3 regions of the Pseudoalteromonas sp. Ld19 genome follow, and region 1 is predicted to be linked to each of the others. Evidence: predicted binding sites of a transcription regulator. Region 1 holds the regulator's gene; each other region holds the start of a gene.
What was found. The regulator sigma-54, encoded in region 1, starts transcription at its own class of promoters, with help from an activator protein. The targets are predictions, from matches to a motif close to GTTGGCACGNNNNTNGNNT.
Positions count from the first base shown of each region.

Region 2: a site for sigma-54 is predicted at 2,042-2,060, ahead of ACJJVZ_RS10580 (EF-hand domain-containing protein). Genes of this name have one in related genera too.
Region 3: a site for sigma-54 is predicted at 2,256-2,274, ahead of ACJJVZ_RS03565 (EF-hand domain-containing protein). Genes of this name have one in related genera too.

Region 1 covers NZ_JBISHA010000017.1:257,842-263,391, reverse strand. Annotated here, with positions in the region: gene ACJJVZ_RS06350 (KpsF/GutQ family sugar-phosphate isomerase) at 1-949, shown strand, start outside; gene kdsC (3-deoxy-manno-octulosonate-8-phosphatase KdsC) at 950-1,501, shown strand; gene lptC (LPS export ABC transporter periplasmic protein LptC) at 1,498-2,052, shown strand; gene lptA (lipopolysaccharide transport periplasmic protein LptA) at 2,042-2,587, shown strand; gene lptB (LPS export ABC transporter ATP-binding protein) at 2,584-3,309, shown strand; gene ACJJVZ_RS06325 (RNA polymerase factor sigma-54) at 3,379-4,878, shown strand; gene hpf (ribosome hibernation promoting factor) at 4,904-5,191, shown strand; gene ptsN (PTS IIA-like nitrogen regulatory protein PtsN) at 5,196-5,550, shown strand, end outside.
Region 2 covers NZ_JBISHA010000019.1:161,383-166,932, reverse strand. Annotated here, with positions in the region: gene rluB (23S rRNA pseudouridine(2605) synthase RluB) at 1-742, opposite strand, end outside; gene scpB (SMC-Scp complex subunit ScpB) at 739-1,329, opposite strand; gene ACJJVZ_RS10580 (EF-hand domain-containing protein) at 1,481-2,002, opposite strand; gene ACJJVZ_RS10575 (exonuclease III) at 2,215-2,646, opposite strand; gene xthA (exodeoxyribonuclease III) at 2,886-3,692, shown strand; gene ACJJVZ_RS10565 (energy-coupling factor ABC transporter permease) at 3,698-4,345, shown strand; gene ACJJVZ_RS10560 (putative RNA methyltransferase) at 4,342-5,142, shown strand; gene yfbV (terminus macrodomain insulation protein YfbV) at 5,171-5,550, opposite strand, start outside.
Region 3 covers NZ_JBISHA010000015.1:15,747-21,296, forward strand. Annotated here, with positions in the region: gene ACJJVZ_RS03545 (TonB-dependent siderophore receptor) at 1-683, shown strand, start outside; gene ACJJVZ_RS03550 (calmodulin) at 1,038-1,253, opposite strand; gene ACJJVZ_RS03555 (calmodulin) at 1,331-1,543, opposite strand; gene ACJJVZ_RS03560 (EF-hand domain-containing protein) at 1,688-1,900, opposite strand; gene ACJJVZ_RS03565 (EF-hand domain-containing protein) at 1,964-2,176, opposite strand; gene ACJJVZ_RS03570 (flagellar brake protein) at 2,634-3,299, opposite strand; gene ACJJVZ_RS03575 (TrkH family potassium uptake protein) at 3,333-4,784, opposite strand; gene ACJJVZ_RS03580 (YigZ family protein) at 4,880-5,494, opposite strand.

The DNA of each region.
Region 1 (5,550 bases):
ACAAGGCCTTCGCGTTTTAAACATAGAGCGCCAAGCACTGAGTGATATTGCACAATATGTAGATGAAAACTTTCATCAAGCTTGTCAATTAATATACGATTGTAAAGGTCGCACTATTGTTATTGGCATGGGTAAATCCGGTCATATTGGCAATAAAATAGCAGCCACACTAGCCAGTACTGGTAGTCCCGCTTTTTTTGTACACCCTGGTGAAGCAAGCCACGGGGATTTAGGAATGATCACTAAAAATGATGTGGTGATGCTTCTTTCAAACTCAGGTGAGACCAGCGAAGTTTTAAATATTATCCCCGTGTTAAAACGCCTTGGCGCAAAAATGATAGCGATGACGGGTAATGAAAAATCGACCATGGCAACACTTGCAAACGTACACGTATGCATAAAAGTAGAACAAGAAGCCTGCCCGTTAGGGCTCGCACCAACAGCAAGTACCACAGCAACACTTGCTATGGGCGATGCAATAGCTGTCGCCCTTTTAGAAGCCCGTGGATTTACTGCCGATGACTTTGCACTTTCACACCCAGGTGGCAGCTTGGGCAAACGCTTATTACTTACTTTAAAAGATGTTATGCACGGCGGCGCAAACACGCCTATTATTAATATTTCACAAACAGTAAAAGACGCACTGATTGAAATGTCGGCTAAAGGTCTAGGAATGACCTCTATTGTTGATGAAAACCAACAATTAACGGGGCTATTTACTGATGGCGATTTACGTCGTATTTTAGAGCAACGAGTTGATATTCATACCACGAAAATTAGCGAAGTAATGACTAAATCATGTACGACCGCAACCCAAGATATGCTGGCTGCCGAAGCACTTAATATTATGGAACATAAACGCATTAATGGTTTAATTATTGTCAATGAGCAAAACCAGCCTATCGGTGCACTAAATATGCAAGACTTATTGAAAGCAGGAGTATTATAAATGCAATTTGAAGAACTCTATCAACCGCTAAGCGATGATGCTAAAGCACGTGCTAAAAAAGTAAAATTGCTTATTTGCGATATTGATGGTGTATTTTCTGATGGGCGCATTTACTTAGGCAACCAAGGTGAAGAACTAAAAGCATTTAATACTAAAGATGGGTTTGGTATAAAAGCGCTCATTAATAGCGGCTTTAACGTTGCGGTTATTACTGGACGTCACTCGCAAATTGTACAAAACCGTATGAGTAGCTTGACCATACAACACATCTACCAAGGTCAAGAAAATAAACTCGTTGCTTATGAAGAACTAAAACATAAACTTGATCTAACGGATGAACAAATTGCTTATATAGGTGATGATGGTCCTGACATGCCAGTGATGGAATTAGTCGGCTTTGCAGTCGCTGTTAACGATGCTCACCCGCTAATTAAGCGCCTGTCACACTACACCACACAAATGCCTGGCGGCTTCGGTGCAGTAAGAGAGCTTACAGACTTATTAATGCTAGAAAACGGGCACCCACTGACCACACAAGGTACAAGTTCATGAATATAGCGCGCATAATATTAAGCGTTTTATTCATCAGCTGTATGGTTTGGCTTTGGTACCCTTATTTTACGCAAACAAACATTACTACACAGAGCACATCTGAGGTTATAGCTGAGCCTGATTATACTGCAATAGAACTAAAACAAACTGCGTATGATGAGCAGGGCAAAATAAGTCACAAAGTGACAGCTGCCAAAATGGAGTTATATCAACAATTAGGTTTTACCTTTTTTGAAAAACCTATTTTTACTTTATATAACGAAAAACAGGCTTGGCGCATAAATGCTGATGAAGCAACCCTGTACGAAGGCAAACAATTAGTTTTAGAAGGTAATGTTGTCGCTAAAAATCTAACCGATAAAGCAATGATAGAAAAAATCGATGCCGATAATATTCAAGTTGATATAAAGCTACTAACAATGCGCTCAGAGCAACCTGTAGTTGTAACTGGACCTAATTTAAAGATCACTGGTAAAGGCCTAGAAGCCGATCTAAAAACCGAAGTGATAAAACTTATTAACCATACGCGAACCATATATTATGACCAATAAATTTTCAAAAATACTTATTATCCCAACGTTTTTATTAGCATTTAACAGTAATGCAGCAGAGCAGTCGACTCAACCGGCTGCCAACCAAATCTCAATAAGTGCCGATAAACAAGAAGGCCAATTAAAAGCCAATGTGGGTATTTTCGAGAAAAACGTTGAAATTATTCATGGAAATCGCCGTATTACCGCCGACCGTTTAGAAGTACACAAACGCGAAGAGCTCGGTGATAATAAGCAGCTATTAATTGCCACAGGCAGTCCGGCACATTTTGAAGAAAAACAACCCGACGGCACGACTATGAGCGCCAGTGCTGATGAAGTGCGTTACGATGTATCTAAGCGTTTTTTAACGCTTGTTGGTAATGCACAAGTATCGCAAGCGGGGCAAAAAATAAATGCAAAAAGTATTACTTACGATATAGAACAGCAATTAATTAGCGCTGAAAAAGATGAAAATTCAACGGATCGCGTTCACACAATTTTAGTGCCTATTGAAGCTAAAAAAAGTAAAACAAGCGACAAAGGCCAACCATGAGCACATTAAAAGCAGAACTATTAGCCAAAAGCTATAAAGGCCGTGAAGTTGTAAAAAACGTCGGCCTTGAAGTTAAAGCTGGCAGTATTGTTGGCTTACTTGGCCCAAATGGCGCAGGTAAAACCACCACGTTTTATATGATTGTGGGCTTAGTACCTAGCGATAAAGGAAAAATATCTATCGACGATAACGATATTACTCTTTTACCTATGCACAGTCGTGCTAGATTAGGCATAGGCTACTTACCACAAGAGTCTTCAATTTTTAGAAAGCTAACTGTTTATCAAAACTTAATGGCAATTTTAGAAACACGTAAAGAGCTTAAGAAGCAGCAAAGAGAAGATACGCTAAATAATTTATTAGACGAATTTAATATTCAACATATCCGTGACAGCCAAGGTATGGCGTTATCGGGTGGTGAACGTCGCCGCGTAGAGATAGCCCGCGCATTAGCGGCTGATCCCAAGTTTATATTATTAGATGAACCGTTTGCGGGCGTTGACCCAATCTCTGTACTTGATATAAAAAAAATCATAGAACATCTTAAAAATCGTGGGATTGGTGTGTTAATTACCGATCATAACGTAAGAGAAACCCTTGATGTTTGCGAAAAAGCCTACATTGTTTCTCATGGGGAGCTGATTGCATCAGGTACTCCAGAACACGTATTAAATGACAAAACAGTACGCGATGTTTACTTAGGCGAGCAATTTAGGCTGTAACATTTACGCCATGTCTTTAAGCATCTGCTAGTATTAATTATAACAACATAAAAGGATTGTTAGAGATACATGAGGCAATCACTACAGCTGCGCATGGGCCAGCAACTTACAATGACTCCACAATTGCAACAAGCTATTCGTTTGTTGCAACTCAGTACATTGGATCTCCAGCAAGAAATACAAGAAGCGCTCGACAGCAACCCACTTTTAGAGGTTGAGGAGCAAGACTATTCTGAAGACGCTGCAGGTAAAAATGAACAAAAATCAGACACCGATGATATAACTGTTAGCGCATCTGCCGACGATGCTCCAAGCGAATACGAACAAGACAGCGGCGAAGCACTTGCTAAAGATACGGTAAGTGACGACATGGCGATGGATGTTAGCTGGGACGAGTACATGAGTGCAGCTCCAGCCTCTTCATCAGGTCCAATGCCTGAAGACGAGTCTATATACCAAGGTGCATCAACGGAAACGCTCCACGAGTATTTAATGTGGCAACTTCAACTAACGCCATTTAGCCCTACTGATGAAGCGATTGCGATTGCTATTGTGGAAGCCGTAGATGATTCAGGCATTTTAACACTAAGTTGTGAAGAGATTCTCGAAAGCTTCAACCAAGAAAACGAAGATGATAATGAAGTTGAACTTGATGAAATAGAAGCTGTTTTAAAACGCATTCAATTATTTGATCCGGTCGGTATAGCAGCGCGTAGTTTACAAGAGTGTTTGTGCATTCAGCTTAATCAGTTTGATAAAGAAACACCCTATATTAATGAAACAAAAATGATTTTAACCGAGCACATAGACTTATTAGCAGCTCGCGACTATCGTACATTAATGAAAAAAACGAAGCTCAAAGAAGAAGAGCTTAAAGAAGTAATGACACTCATCCATACGCTAAACCCAAAGCCTGCAGATACTATTGTTAGGGAAGAGTCTGAGTATGTAATTCCTGATGTGTCAGTGAAAAAAATTAAAGGCCGCTGGGTTGTTGAACTAAATCCAGATAGCATGCCAAAAATTCGCGTAAACAGCCAATATGCTGCGATGTCTCGCACTGTTAAATCAAGCGGTGATAGCCAGTTTATACGCTCGCATTTACAAGAAGCTAAATGGTTTATTAAAAGCTTAGAAAGTAGAAACGATACATTATTAAAAGTAACTAACTGTATTGTTAAGCAGCAGCAAGGCTTTTTTGAACATGGTCCTGAGGCCATGAAACCTATGGTTTTAAATGATGTTGCTGAAATGGTGGAAATGCACGAATCAACTATTTCGCGTGTAACCACTCAAAAGTATATGCATACACCTCGGGGGATATTTGAGCTTAAATACTTTTTCTCAAGTCATGTAAGTACCGAAAATGGCGGTGAATGCTCATCTACAGCAATACGTGCACTTATCAGAAAATTAATCGCTGCAGAAAACTCAGCAAAACCATTGAGTGATAGCAAAATAGCGGATATATTGGCTGAGCAAGGAATTAAAGTAGCGAGACGTACAATCGCAAAATATCGCGAATCTCTGGCTATTCCACCGTCAAATCAGCGAAAAAGTCTGATTTAAGACGCAAACAAAGAGGGTAATGCTTATGCAACTAAACTTAACTGGTCGTCACGTAGAATTAACTGATTCACTAAGAGACTATATAAATACCAAATTTGCGAAGCTAGAAAGACACTCTGATCATATTAATAATGTTCATGTCATTCTTGATGTAGAAAAACTAAGCCAAAAAGCAGAAGCAACAATACATGTAAGTGGTGCTGAGTTATTTGCCTCAACTGAGCATCAAGACATGTACGCTGCCATCGATTCGTTGATTGATAAGCTCGATCGCCAAGTAATTAAACACAAAGAGAAGCTTGCTCGACACTAATATGATGAAATTAAGCTCACTTATATGCCAGGACTGCAGCAAAGCTGCGGTCCTTTTTAATAGCAAAAAAAGAATTTTAGAGTTTATCAGCGAACTTGCTCACGATAAGCTTCCGTACCTTTCTCAACAAGATATTCTTAGCGCTTTACTAAGTAGAGAAAAGCTAGGCAGTACTGGTATAGGTAGAGGCATAGCGATCCCTCACGGGCGCATGAGCGGTGCACAAGAGCCCTTAGCCTTAGTACTCGTTAGTGAAACACCTATTAGCTTTGATGCAATTGATAATCGTCCCGTTGATATTTTTGTTGCACTCATCGTACCAGATGGTGATAACCAGCAGCACTTAAAGACTCTGGCAA
Region 2 (5,550 bases), on a different contig from region 1:
CTAATTTAACCGTTTTACGTAAATAGTTAACTGTTTCTAAGTCATACTCTATCCAGCCACCTTGTGGTACGCGCTTGTCTAGCTCTAACTTTCCGTAACGAATACGAATCAGACGAGATACTTCAGCATCCTGTGATTGCCATAAACGACGAACTTCGCGGTTACGACCTTCGTTTAACGTTACGTTAAACCAACGGTTTACACCTTCGCCACCCATAGGCTTTACGCTAGTAAACTTGGCAGGTCCATCTTCTAACTCAACACCACGCATTAAATTTTTCAGGGTTTCGTTTGTTACCTCGCCAAACACACGCGCTGAGTATTCACGCTCAACTTCGTAGCTTGGGTGCATTAAACGGTTTGCAAGCTCGCCATCATTCGTAAACAGCATTAAACCGGACGTATTAACATCAAGTCGGCCAACTGCAATCCAACGATCGCCATCAATGCGAGGAAGTCGGTCAAATACAGTACGGCGACCTTCAGGATCTTTGCGTGTGCTTAACTCACCTTCTGGTTTGTTATACATAATAACACGGCAAATCCTATCTGCTTTTTCTTCAATTTTTACTGTGTGCCCATCAACGCGAATTAAATCGGCCTCTTCAACACGGTCGCCTAACTTTGCGACTTTACCATTTACACTAACGCGGTTTGCATCAATGTATTTTTCCATTTCACGGCGTGAGCCTACCCCTGCACGGGCTAGGACTTTTTGTAACTTTTCACCTTGTATACTCATTCGGATGGTTCTCTCACAGAAGGATCACTTAATAACTGGTTAATCTTACTTTGCTGCTCTGTTGGCAACGCTGGTAAATTCTCAAGCCCAGTTAACGAAAAATAATCTAAAAATTGTTTAGTAGTTGCATATAAAGCCGGCTTACCCGGAACTTCTTTATGCCCTACCACTTTAACCCATTCTCTTTCGAGTAAGGTTTTAATAATATTCGAACCCGTAGTAACACCTCTTACCTGCTCAATTTCGCCGCGTGTAATAGGCTGCCTGTATGCAATAAGCGATAATGTTTCTAGCAAAGCACGTGAGTATTTAGGCGCACGTTCCTGCCACAGGTTGTTTAGCCAAGGACTTAGACTATTGCATGCCTGAAAACGATACCCACTGCCCACTTCAACTAAGCGAATACCACGAGTTTGAAAATGTATTTGTATTGTATCAATTGCATTATTTATTTGCGCCATAGATACAGCTAAATCCATTAATACAACGTCTTTAAGATGACGCTTACTCACCGGTTTATCTGCAACAAAAATCGCCGCTTCAATGATCTCAACTAATTGCTCATCACTAATTCGCCGACCCGCCATACACACTCTTAACAAATAAAAATACACAGCCATCTATTATGACAGAACAACACCAAACTAGGAAAATATATCTATCAAATAGTTAAATTAAAGACACAAAAAAGCCAGTGAAAATCACTGGCTTCTAACTTGATTAATCTAACAGCAAAAATTAGCTGCGTTTAAGTGACTCAAGTGCGTCATCTTCAGCTACGGCGCTGCCGTACTTTTCAATATAACCGACAAACTCGCTTTTACTAACGCGTTTATCTTTATCTTTGTCCATATAACCAAAATGATTTGAAATATCATCGTCATTACCTTCGACGATTGAGATATAACCATTTTCGTCATTATCTAAACTTGCAAAACTACTTTCAATTTTATCAAATTTAGCAATATCGGCTTTAAATGCCGACTCGCTCACATCACTATCAGTCGCAACTTTACCGGCATTTAGTTGCATGTAAGTGCTAAACTCTTTACGGCTGATTTCATTGTCCATATTGGTATCAATATTTGAAAAATGTTCCCAGATGTTATCGTCATCTGCTTCGACTTTTGAAATATAACCATCGCTGTCATTGTCCAGACTTGCAAAATCGCTGTCTATTTTATCAAGACCTTGATGTGAAGAACAAGCTGCTAGGCTCAATGATGCTAAAATTGTTGCTGCTAATGTTAACTTTTTCATAAGACGTATCCTTGTAATTAATAAATGTCAGTCTAATTAATACAAGTCTAATGCCAAAATTAAAAGCGCAATTAAATCAATGATATGAATTCAATGCATCTTCGAGAGGAGCTATTTTATCACATCATTTCTGCAGACTTTTCAGTAAATCTTGTAATTTTTACAAAAAAAAGCTCGGTAAAAATACCGAGCTCTTTTTAAGTCTTTAGCGATTAAATAGCGGCGTTTTGATAACGCTTAACAAATTCAGTGACTGTTTGCCCATTACATTTTAACGAGTCTACATTACCTAACTTTTGACGAACTGGTGCTAGCCCTTGTTTTAAAGCTGTAAGGCATAATTGTGTTTCTTGTTGAGCATCTTTAGCAAATACTTCAACCTTAGCTTTAGTTACTTTACTGGCTGTTTCTTTTTTGGCGATATCGCGAATATCTTCACCATTACACAAGATGCTTGATGAAAAGCGCGATAAAAATACACCATGCTGAGCCGCTACTTTACGAGCAGCTGTAAAACCCTCATTTGCACTTAGTACACATAATTTAGATTCAATTTTATTGTCTTTACTAAAATACGAATTACTTTGTGCAGAAACAGTTGTTGATACTAAAAGTGCTGCAGCTAGAATTAATTGTGTTTTCATGAGAGTTCCTATTTGAACGTGGTTGCTAAATAATTTCGCGCATTATATAACCAACAATCCACATATCAATTGAATTTTTTATTTATTTTACAAATTAATAGAACATTAACAATGTTTAAACTTTAAACACCATTTGTACAACATTTGCGCAGCTATTTTCTCATTTCAGTCATTTTATGTAAGCGTATTTACTGATACAATTTGGTGTATTAAATCGAACTAATTTTAAGGCAAATCCAATGAAAGTGATTTCTTTTAACATCAATGGTCTGCGTGCTCGTCTTCACCAGTTACAAGCTATTATTGATAAACATCAACCAGACGTGATTGGCTTACAAGAAATTAAAGTTCATGATGAAGCGTTCCCGTTAGAAGATGTGCAAAACATGGGGTATCACGTGTATTACCATGGTCAAAAAGCACATTACGGCGTAGCTATGTTATGCAAAAAAGAACCAAAATCAGTCTTAAAAGGTTTTGCTACAGATACTGAAGAATCACAAAAACGTATGATCAGCGTTACCGTGGAGCAAGAAAACGGTCGTGATTTAATCGTAATGAATGGCTATTTCCCACAAGGCGACAATATTAATCATGAAACTAAATTCCCTTATAAACGTCAGTTTTATAAAGATTTAATGACTCACCTTGAAGCAAACCATACACCCGCTCAAGATGTTATCGTTATGGGCGATATCAATATATCTCCAACCGATTTAGATATTGGGATTGGCGATGTAAACGCAAAACGTTGGTTAAAAACGGGTAAATGTTCTTTTCAACCCGTGGAGCGTGAGTGGCTTGCTACATTACTTAACTGGGGCTTTAAAGACACTTTTAGAGAGCAAAACCCTGATACAAGCGATCAATATTCGTGGTTTGATTATCGTTCAAAAGGATTTGTAGATAACCGAGGTTTGCGCATTGATGTGGTGCTTGCAACTAACGACTTGTCAGCTCGTTGTATTGAAACTGGAATTGATTACGAACTACGCGGCATTGAAAAACCGTCAGATCACGCACCAATTTGGTCAACGTTTAAATAATTATGATGTTGAGCGTACAATTACAAGGGTTGCTTTGGGCCCTAGTAATAATATTTAGTTTACTCAGTTTTGATAAAGCGACTTATAAAGCGCTTTTTGCTACACCCGTTCGACAAACGGGTGTACTTGCTTGTGCGCTGGTCTTTGCACTTTTATGGCGGATCAAAGCTGGGATACTAACAGGCCTAGATTTACATATTTTAGGCGTAACCGCAGCCACTTTAATTCTGGGTTGGCGCTTGGCTATTTTAAGTAGTTTGCTTGCAACTGCGTTACTATTCGCTTTTGGGCTTATTGAGCTTGAATTACTCGCGGTGCAAATACTTATTAATGCATTCATACCTATAATAGTTAGCTACTTAGCTTTTATTGTTAGTTATCATTATTTACCTAGTCACTTTTTTGTTTATATATTTGTCTGTGCTTTTATTACTGCAGGATTCATAGCGTGTCTAAAAATATGCTTGGGTGCCTTATTTTACTTAGCTATTGGGCAATATAATTGGCAAGAGCTCGCTGATAACTATGTATATTTAAGTGCCATAATTTGGTTTCCTGAAGCCATGCTAAATGGAATGGCCATTACTATAATGATCACTTATCGCCCACATTGGGTAAAAACTTTTTATGATAAGGACTACCTAGACACATGAGTCTTGAATATCGCTGCCCTTTGTGTAGCAACATGCTTACAAAAACGAACAACACGCTTAGCTGCGAAAATAAACACAGTTTTGACTTGGCAAAAGAAGGGTATATCAATTTATTACCTGTACAGCAAAAAAACTCTAAGCAGCCAGGCGATTCATTAGAAATGGTACAAGCCAGACGCACATTTTTAGAACGCGGTTATTACCGCTTTTTACAACACGCACTGGGTAACATAGTTAGCACATTTGATGCAGGCAATATTATTGATTTAGGGTGTGGGGAAGGTTTTTACACGCATGCACTGGCGAATAAAACAAACGCTAATGTGTATGGTGTAGATATATCAAAGTCAGCAATAAAATATGCTGCAAAGCGTTATGATAATTGTCAATTTAGTGTTGCATCAATTAGCCAGGCACCGTTTGAAAACCAGTTCGCCGATGTGTTAGTGAGTGTGTTTGCTCCTTTATTTGAACAAGAACTGGCTAGACTTGCTAAATCTGGAGCAACACTGATTGTTGCAAGTCCAGGGCCTTGGCACTTAAAAGAATTAAAAAATTATATTTACGAAAACGTTAATGAACATACTCAAATAGATACCCCAAGTGGATTTGTTCAAGCACAGCAAATACTGCTAACTGAGCAGGTAACGCTTAATTTTAACGACGTAAAGAACCTGATTATGATGACACCATTTGCGTGGAAATTCAGACCTGAACACTGGACGTTACTCGAAGAAAAAGGTGAGCACAATGTCACCTTATCATTTTACATCACCCAGTTTACAAAAAAAGCTTAAGATAAATGAGGTTGTGAGTTAACAACCTCTAAAATTGCTCTTTTGTAAACGCTTTATCCATTTTATCAAACATGTCTTTTAAAAGATTTGCAAGCTCCAGATAACGAGGCTTTTTTTCGTTTAGCTGTGTTTGATAACCATTGGCAAGCATTTTTGTGTAAAGATCGTTATACCATCTTTGCATAGCTGGTTCTAAAGGCGTTTGCGCGCGTTTACCTAGCCACAATAAGCCTTGCAACGGTAACGATATAAAAAATAAAGCACTTGCAATAGCTTGCGGTAAAAAATCTGGCCCTAAATAATTTATCTGAAAAAACAACGTAAGCATGGCTAAAATGGGCATAACTGTGATCGCAAGATCTGTGGCTTTAATAATCTTAAACTCGATAAATAGAGGCGATAACTCTT
Region 3 (5,550 bases), on a different contig from region 1:
GGGCACTTTATGCCAACTATACCGATATATTCACTCCACAAAGTCGAGTAGATGACAACGGTGATTACCTTGAACCAATTAAAGGCAAAAACTATGAAATAGGTATTAAAGCGTCATTAATTGCTGATCGCGTTGATATCTCTTTGTCAGCATTTGAAATCCAGCAAGATAACTTAGGTGTATACACAGGTGAGAGTATTCCTGAGACCATGCAGGCTATCTATCGACCTATAGATGGCACAGTAACAGAAGGTTATGAATTTGAACTCAACGGGAGCTTAACTGATAATTGGGATCTTTATGTTGGCTACACTCATAGTAAAGGCGAAACCCACGATACAAAACCGCTCAATACCACTAACCCTAAAGATCAATACAAGCTTTTCACTAGCTATAGACTAAGTAGTTATTTAAAAGGTGTTAAAATCGGTGGTGGCTACCGCTGGCAGAGCCGCAGTTATGATGACGTTAAAAACCCAGTACTTGGTAATGTTGAAGTGGAGCAGTCAGCTTATGGAGTAGCCAGTTTAATGGCCAGTTATCAGCTCAATGATCAAATAGCCATTAGCGCTAATATAGATAACCTGTTTGATAAAACTTACTACAATCAAATTGGTTTTTATAACCAGTACCGGTACGGCAGCCCACGTAAATTCTCACTGCGTTTCGATTACAACTTTTAATAGAATGTGGTCAACGGCCCTAGGGGCTGTTGATCTTTCGAGGTTAAATTTGCAGCAGTGTGTTTGGTATTTAAGCAAGGCAGAGCCTATGTAGTGTGGTTATTCCCCATAAATAGGCGATAACGCAGCATAAATGCCAAACATGCGCTGCCCTTGGGTTCTGCCTAGGGGCAATTTACTCTTTGTTGCTCGGTTTTTACTTAGCCCACTAGGTTACAAACCTTACGTCGCGATTAAATCGCCCCTAGATTGAACACATTTTAACCTACAAAGGTCAACAGGCCCTATTATCATCGAAGAAAAAGCAGCTGGTTAGCTGCTTTTATATATCAATTAAGAGTTTTCAGTGGCTCTTTATTGTACTTTAGAAAACTCTTCTTTAGAAATCTCACCATTTCCGTCAGCATCTAAATCATCAAAGATTTTCACAAGTTGAGGATTTACTTTTGCTTCTTCCATACTAATTACGCCATCGCCATTACCATCAAAAGAGGCAAAATCTACTGCCGCATATGCCACTGACGAAGATGCTAGAACCAAAACTGCAAGTGCTGTGTTTAATGTTTTCATAATAATATTCCTAATAAGATGGGAAGTCCTTTTCAAAGATCCCTAATTGTGAAAAATGTTTAATTTAAAAAGGTGAGTTAGTAATTAGCGAACTCTTCTTTGGAAAGCTCACCACTACCATCGGTATCTAGCTCAACAAATTCAGCCATTAAATCAGTATCAACTGCCGCTTCGCTTGGGCTAATCGTGCCGCTACCATCTATATCAAGGCTATTAAAGTCTGATGCTGCAAATGCAACTGAAGAAGACGCTATAGCCATAAGTGCCAACGCTTTATTTAAATGTTTCATAACTTAATCCTTCATATTAAATGTTCTATCAAAAAAATGAGATCTCGAACTTAAACCGTAATTTTTCACTTCCTTGTTATCCTCTTTCGTAAGCTCCCTTGCCTACTTAGGTTGTCTTTGGCAACTCAGGATCAATGCCTTTAATTAAGCTTTAGAAAATTCTTCTTTTGATAACTCACCATTTTGGTCAGTATCAAGCTCTGAGAACATGCTCATTAGCTTTGCATCTACCGATGCCTCAGATTGACTAATTGTGCCACTGCCATCCACATCTAATGTATTAAAGTCGGTTGCTGCAAACGCGGCTGAAGAAGAGGCTATTGCCATAAGTGCTAGTGCTTTATTTAATGTTTTCATAACGTGTATCCTTAAAATTTTTGAGTAATGTCAGGGCGCTTATGCCACCCCGTAGCGTTAAGCTTATGCTTTTGAAAATTCTTCTTTTGATAACTCACCATTTTGGTCTGTATCAAGTTCAGAGAACATGCTCATTAATTTTGCATCTACTGATGCCTCAGCTTGGCTAATGGCCCCACTACCATCAGCATCTAACGTATCGAAATCAGTTGCTGCAAATGCAGCTGAAGAAGATGCTAATGCGATAAGTGCTAAAGTTTTATTAATGCGTTTCATAATATGTATCCTTCAAAGTTATGTTTATGCGATTAAGTAGTTCACTTTAAATCACGTTTTGTTTAGTACACCCAGACTATTACAACTTAGATGCCAACTTTTAAAAGTTATTTATTTTCAATTAGTTGACTAACTTTAGGAGTGAGAAAAGCAAATTGTTCAAGATTTTTTGTTGCTTTTTGGCAACAGAGTTTCAAGCTAAAACAAAAAAATCTTTAAAAACATGAGGTTAAAAAGATTCAAAATACTACAGTTTATAAATTTAGATACTTAAAAGATGATTTAACATTGAAATTTAGCTAAACCTTAGCTGAACTTTTTTTTATAAATACAATTGGAAGGATTTTTTGAAATTTAAATTATTGTTTTATATGGTTTATTATTTTATTTGGTGATGGTTAAATAATTTTTCTGCAAAAAAATAATAAATCACTAGTTTGTTGCATAATAGCGAAACTTAGCTTTCATCAAGTTCAGAGTTAAGTATTGAGGGATCAATAAAGTGCTCTCTCATGAAAGTTCTCATTTCGTCTTCGCTGGCTAATAACTTAATACCGCACTTAGCGCCCGCCGAATAGCCTTTAACGCTGCACACTTCACCTGCAAAGTTTTTACCACTGCTATCGAGCATAACAGTGCATTGCATATCTTTTATATTTTCAAGCGCTTGATCGCTTTTGATATCAAACATAACGCCAGTTAATGAAACGTCTTTGATCACTCCATCAAGCACTCTTTCGTCACTTAACTTAAGTTTAGCTGGCAAGAAAGTAGGGATACGTGCTTGTGAACGCAGATCAAATAACTGCACGTGTTTAGGAAAATTAATAAAAACCAGCCGAGCAGGATGAGAAGTAACCGACATAACTTGTTGACGAAATGCTATAACTTGCCCACCACTACCTTCTATCAACGCTCTTACTACCACCATCACACCGTCACGCAAATAATCACTGGCTGCAAGCAATCGTTTAGAATTGGGGTAATTTAAAATAATAAACTTATCATCAAGCAAACCAACTAATTCAGTTTTAACACGCTTACTACTTGTAGGTGTTAATATTTCTAGGTCGACTAAGCTGCCTACACCTATATGCTTTAGCTTTTCTAAATTTGCTGGCATATCCCTTTCCCAATGATGTATTTACTGACTTTTTTACCCACGCCAAAACGTTGGTGTAAATAGTACCAGTAGAGTAAATATTTCGAGGCGACCAAACACCATTGCAATAGTAAGCAACCATTTAGCGCCATCGGTTATAGCACCATAGTGTGATGCAACGTCACCCAAACCAGGGCCTAAGTTATTTAAACATGCGGCAGTAGCTGAGAACGCCGTTATGTTATCCATACCAGTCCCCATAAGCGCTAACATAATAATAATAAACACTAATGCATAAGCAGAAAAAAATCCCCATACCGCTTCGACGACTTTATCTGGAAGCGCCTTTCGGCCTAACTTTATAGAATATATAGCACGAGGGTGTACTAAACGATTGAGCTCACGCACACCTTGTAAATAGAGTAAAAACACACGAACTACTTTCATACCGCCACCGGTAGAACCCGCACAACCACCAATAAAGCTCGAAAATATAAGTAATATTGGTAAAAACAATGGCCATGTTGAAAAGTTATCGGTAGCAAAGCCCGCTGTAGTACTCATTGATACAGCTTGAAATAAAGCCTGATCTAGCGTTTCATCACCATTAGCGTATATCTCATTTGATGACAGTACCGTAAAACAAATAACCACCAGCGCTAATTGAATACACAAAAATACTTTAAACTCAGGGTCGCGCAAATATACCTGTACATTTCGACTGGCTACCGCTGCGTAGTGCAATGAAAAATTAATGGCTGCAATAATTAAAAAGAACACACAAATAAAGTTAATAACTGGGCTGTTAAAGTGGCCTATCGAGGCATCATAAGTAGAAAACCCACCAATGGCTACGGTTGAAAACGCATGGCAAATAGCATCAAACCAATCCATACCAGCCGCCCAATAAGCAAGCATACACGCAGTAGTAAGTGACACATAAATATACCAAAGATGTTTTGCTGTATCAGCAATACGCGGGGTCATTTTAGAATCTTTTACAGGCCCTGGTATTTCAGCGCGATATAACTGCATTCCACCAACACCAAGCATAGGTAGTATCGCTACAGCGAGTACAATGATCCCCATACCGCCAAACCATTGTAACTGTTGGCGATAAAACAATACGGATTTGGGGAGGTATTCAATCCCCGTCAGTACGGTTGCACCTGTAGTTGTTAAGCCTGAAAATGCCTCAAACACCGCATCTGCAAATGATAGGTTGGGTTCTTGTAAAAATATGAGCGGTAAAGATGCGAATGCACCTAATACCAACCAAAACAGAACTACGATTAAAAATCCTTCGCGGGCTTTTAAATCTCCGTTTTCGTGGCGGTTCGGGTAATAAGCCATTAGGCCAATAACAATACTAAATATAAATGCTAAAACAAATGGAACACCACCACCGTCTTTATAAATTAAAGACACCAGTGCCGGTGGCACCATGGTAATACTAAACAGCGCAACAAGTTGGCCAAGAATTTTTATGATGGTACGAAATTGCATTTAGCTTATCGCTTTTATTATTAGTAAATTCAGGCTAAGTAGTGTCAGCCTGTTCAAATTAAGTGGTATGCATTAAATGCAACTTGTGTAGGTTATTACTCTTTAATAGTTAACTCAACTGCGCCGTGGCTTAAATCAAAAATATCTTTAATTGCTTGTTGTGCTTGGCGGCTATCAATCGTGATCACCCATTCAATATTAGCAGTAAATTGCTTATCAATATTAAGTACTTGGTAGTTGCTCTTTAGCCGCTGCTCAATCGCGCCTTGCATGCTGTATTCACTACTTCCTGTAATTTCAATACTGGGAACTTTAAGCACCGTTTGCAATTTTACTAATGCATTATTTAATGAGCCACCATAAGCACGTACTAATCCACCAGTACCTAGCTTTATACCGCCAAAGTAACGTGTCACTACAGCTGTTATTTCGCCAAGGCCCGAACCCACCAACACATTAAGCATAGGCTTACCCGCAGTGCCATTTGGCTCACCATCGTCCGAAAAACCATAAACATGGCTACCACCTGGATTACCCGCTACGTGCGCCCAGCAATTATGACGAGCGTCTGAATATTTTTCTTCAATACTTTTAATAAATGCTTTTGCGCAGGCTAAATCTGGCGTGTGTGCAATATGCACAATAAAGGTGCTTTTTTTAATTTCTTCTTGATGAAACACATCCGCTGCAGGGTATTTATATTCTGACATACTTTACTTAACCAATATTCAACCAAAAAAATGGGGCCTTATGGCCCCAATTATTC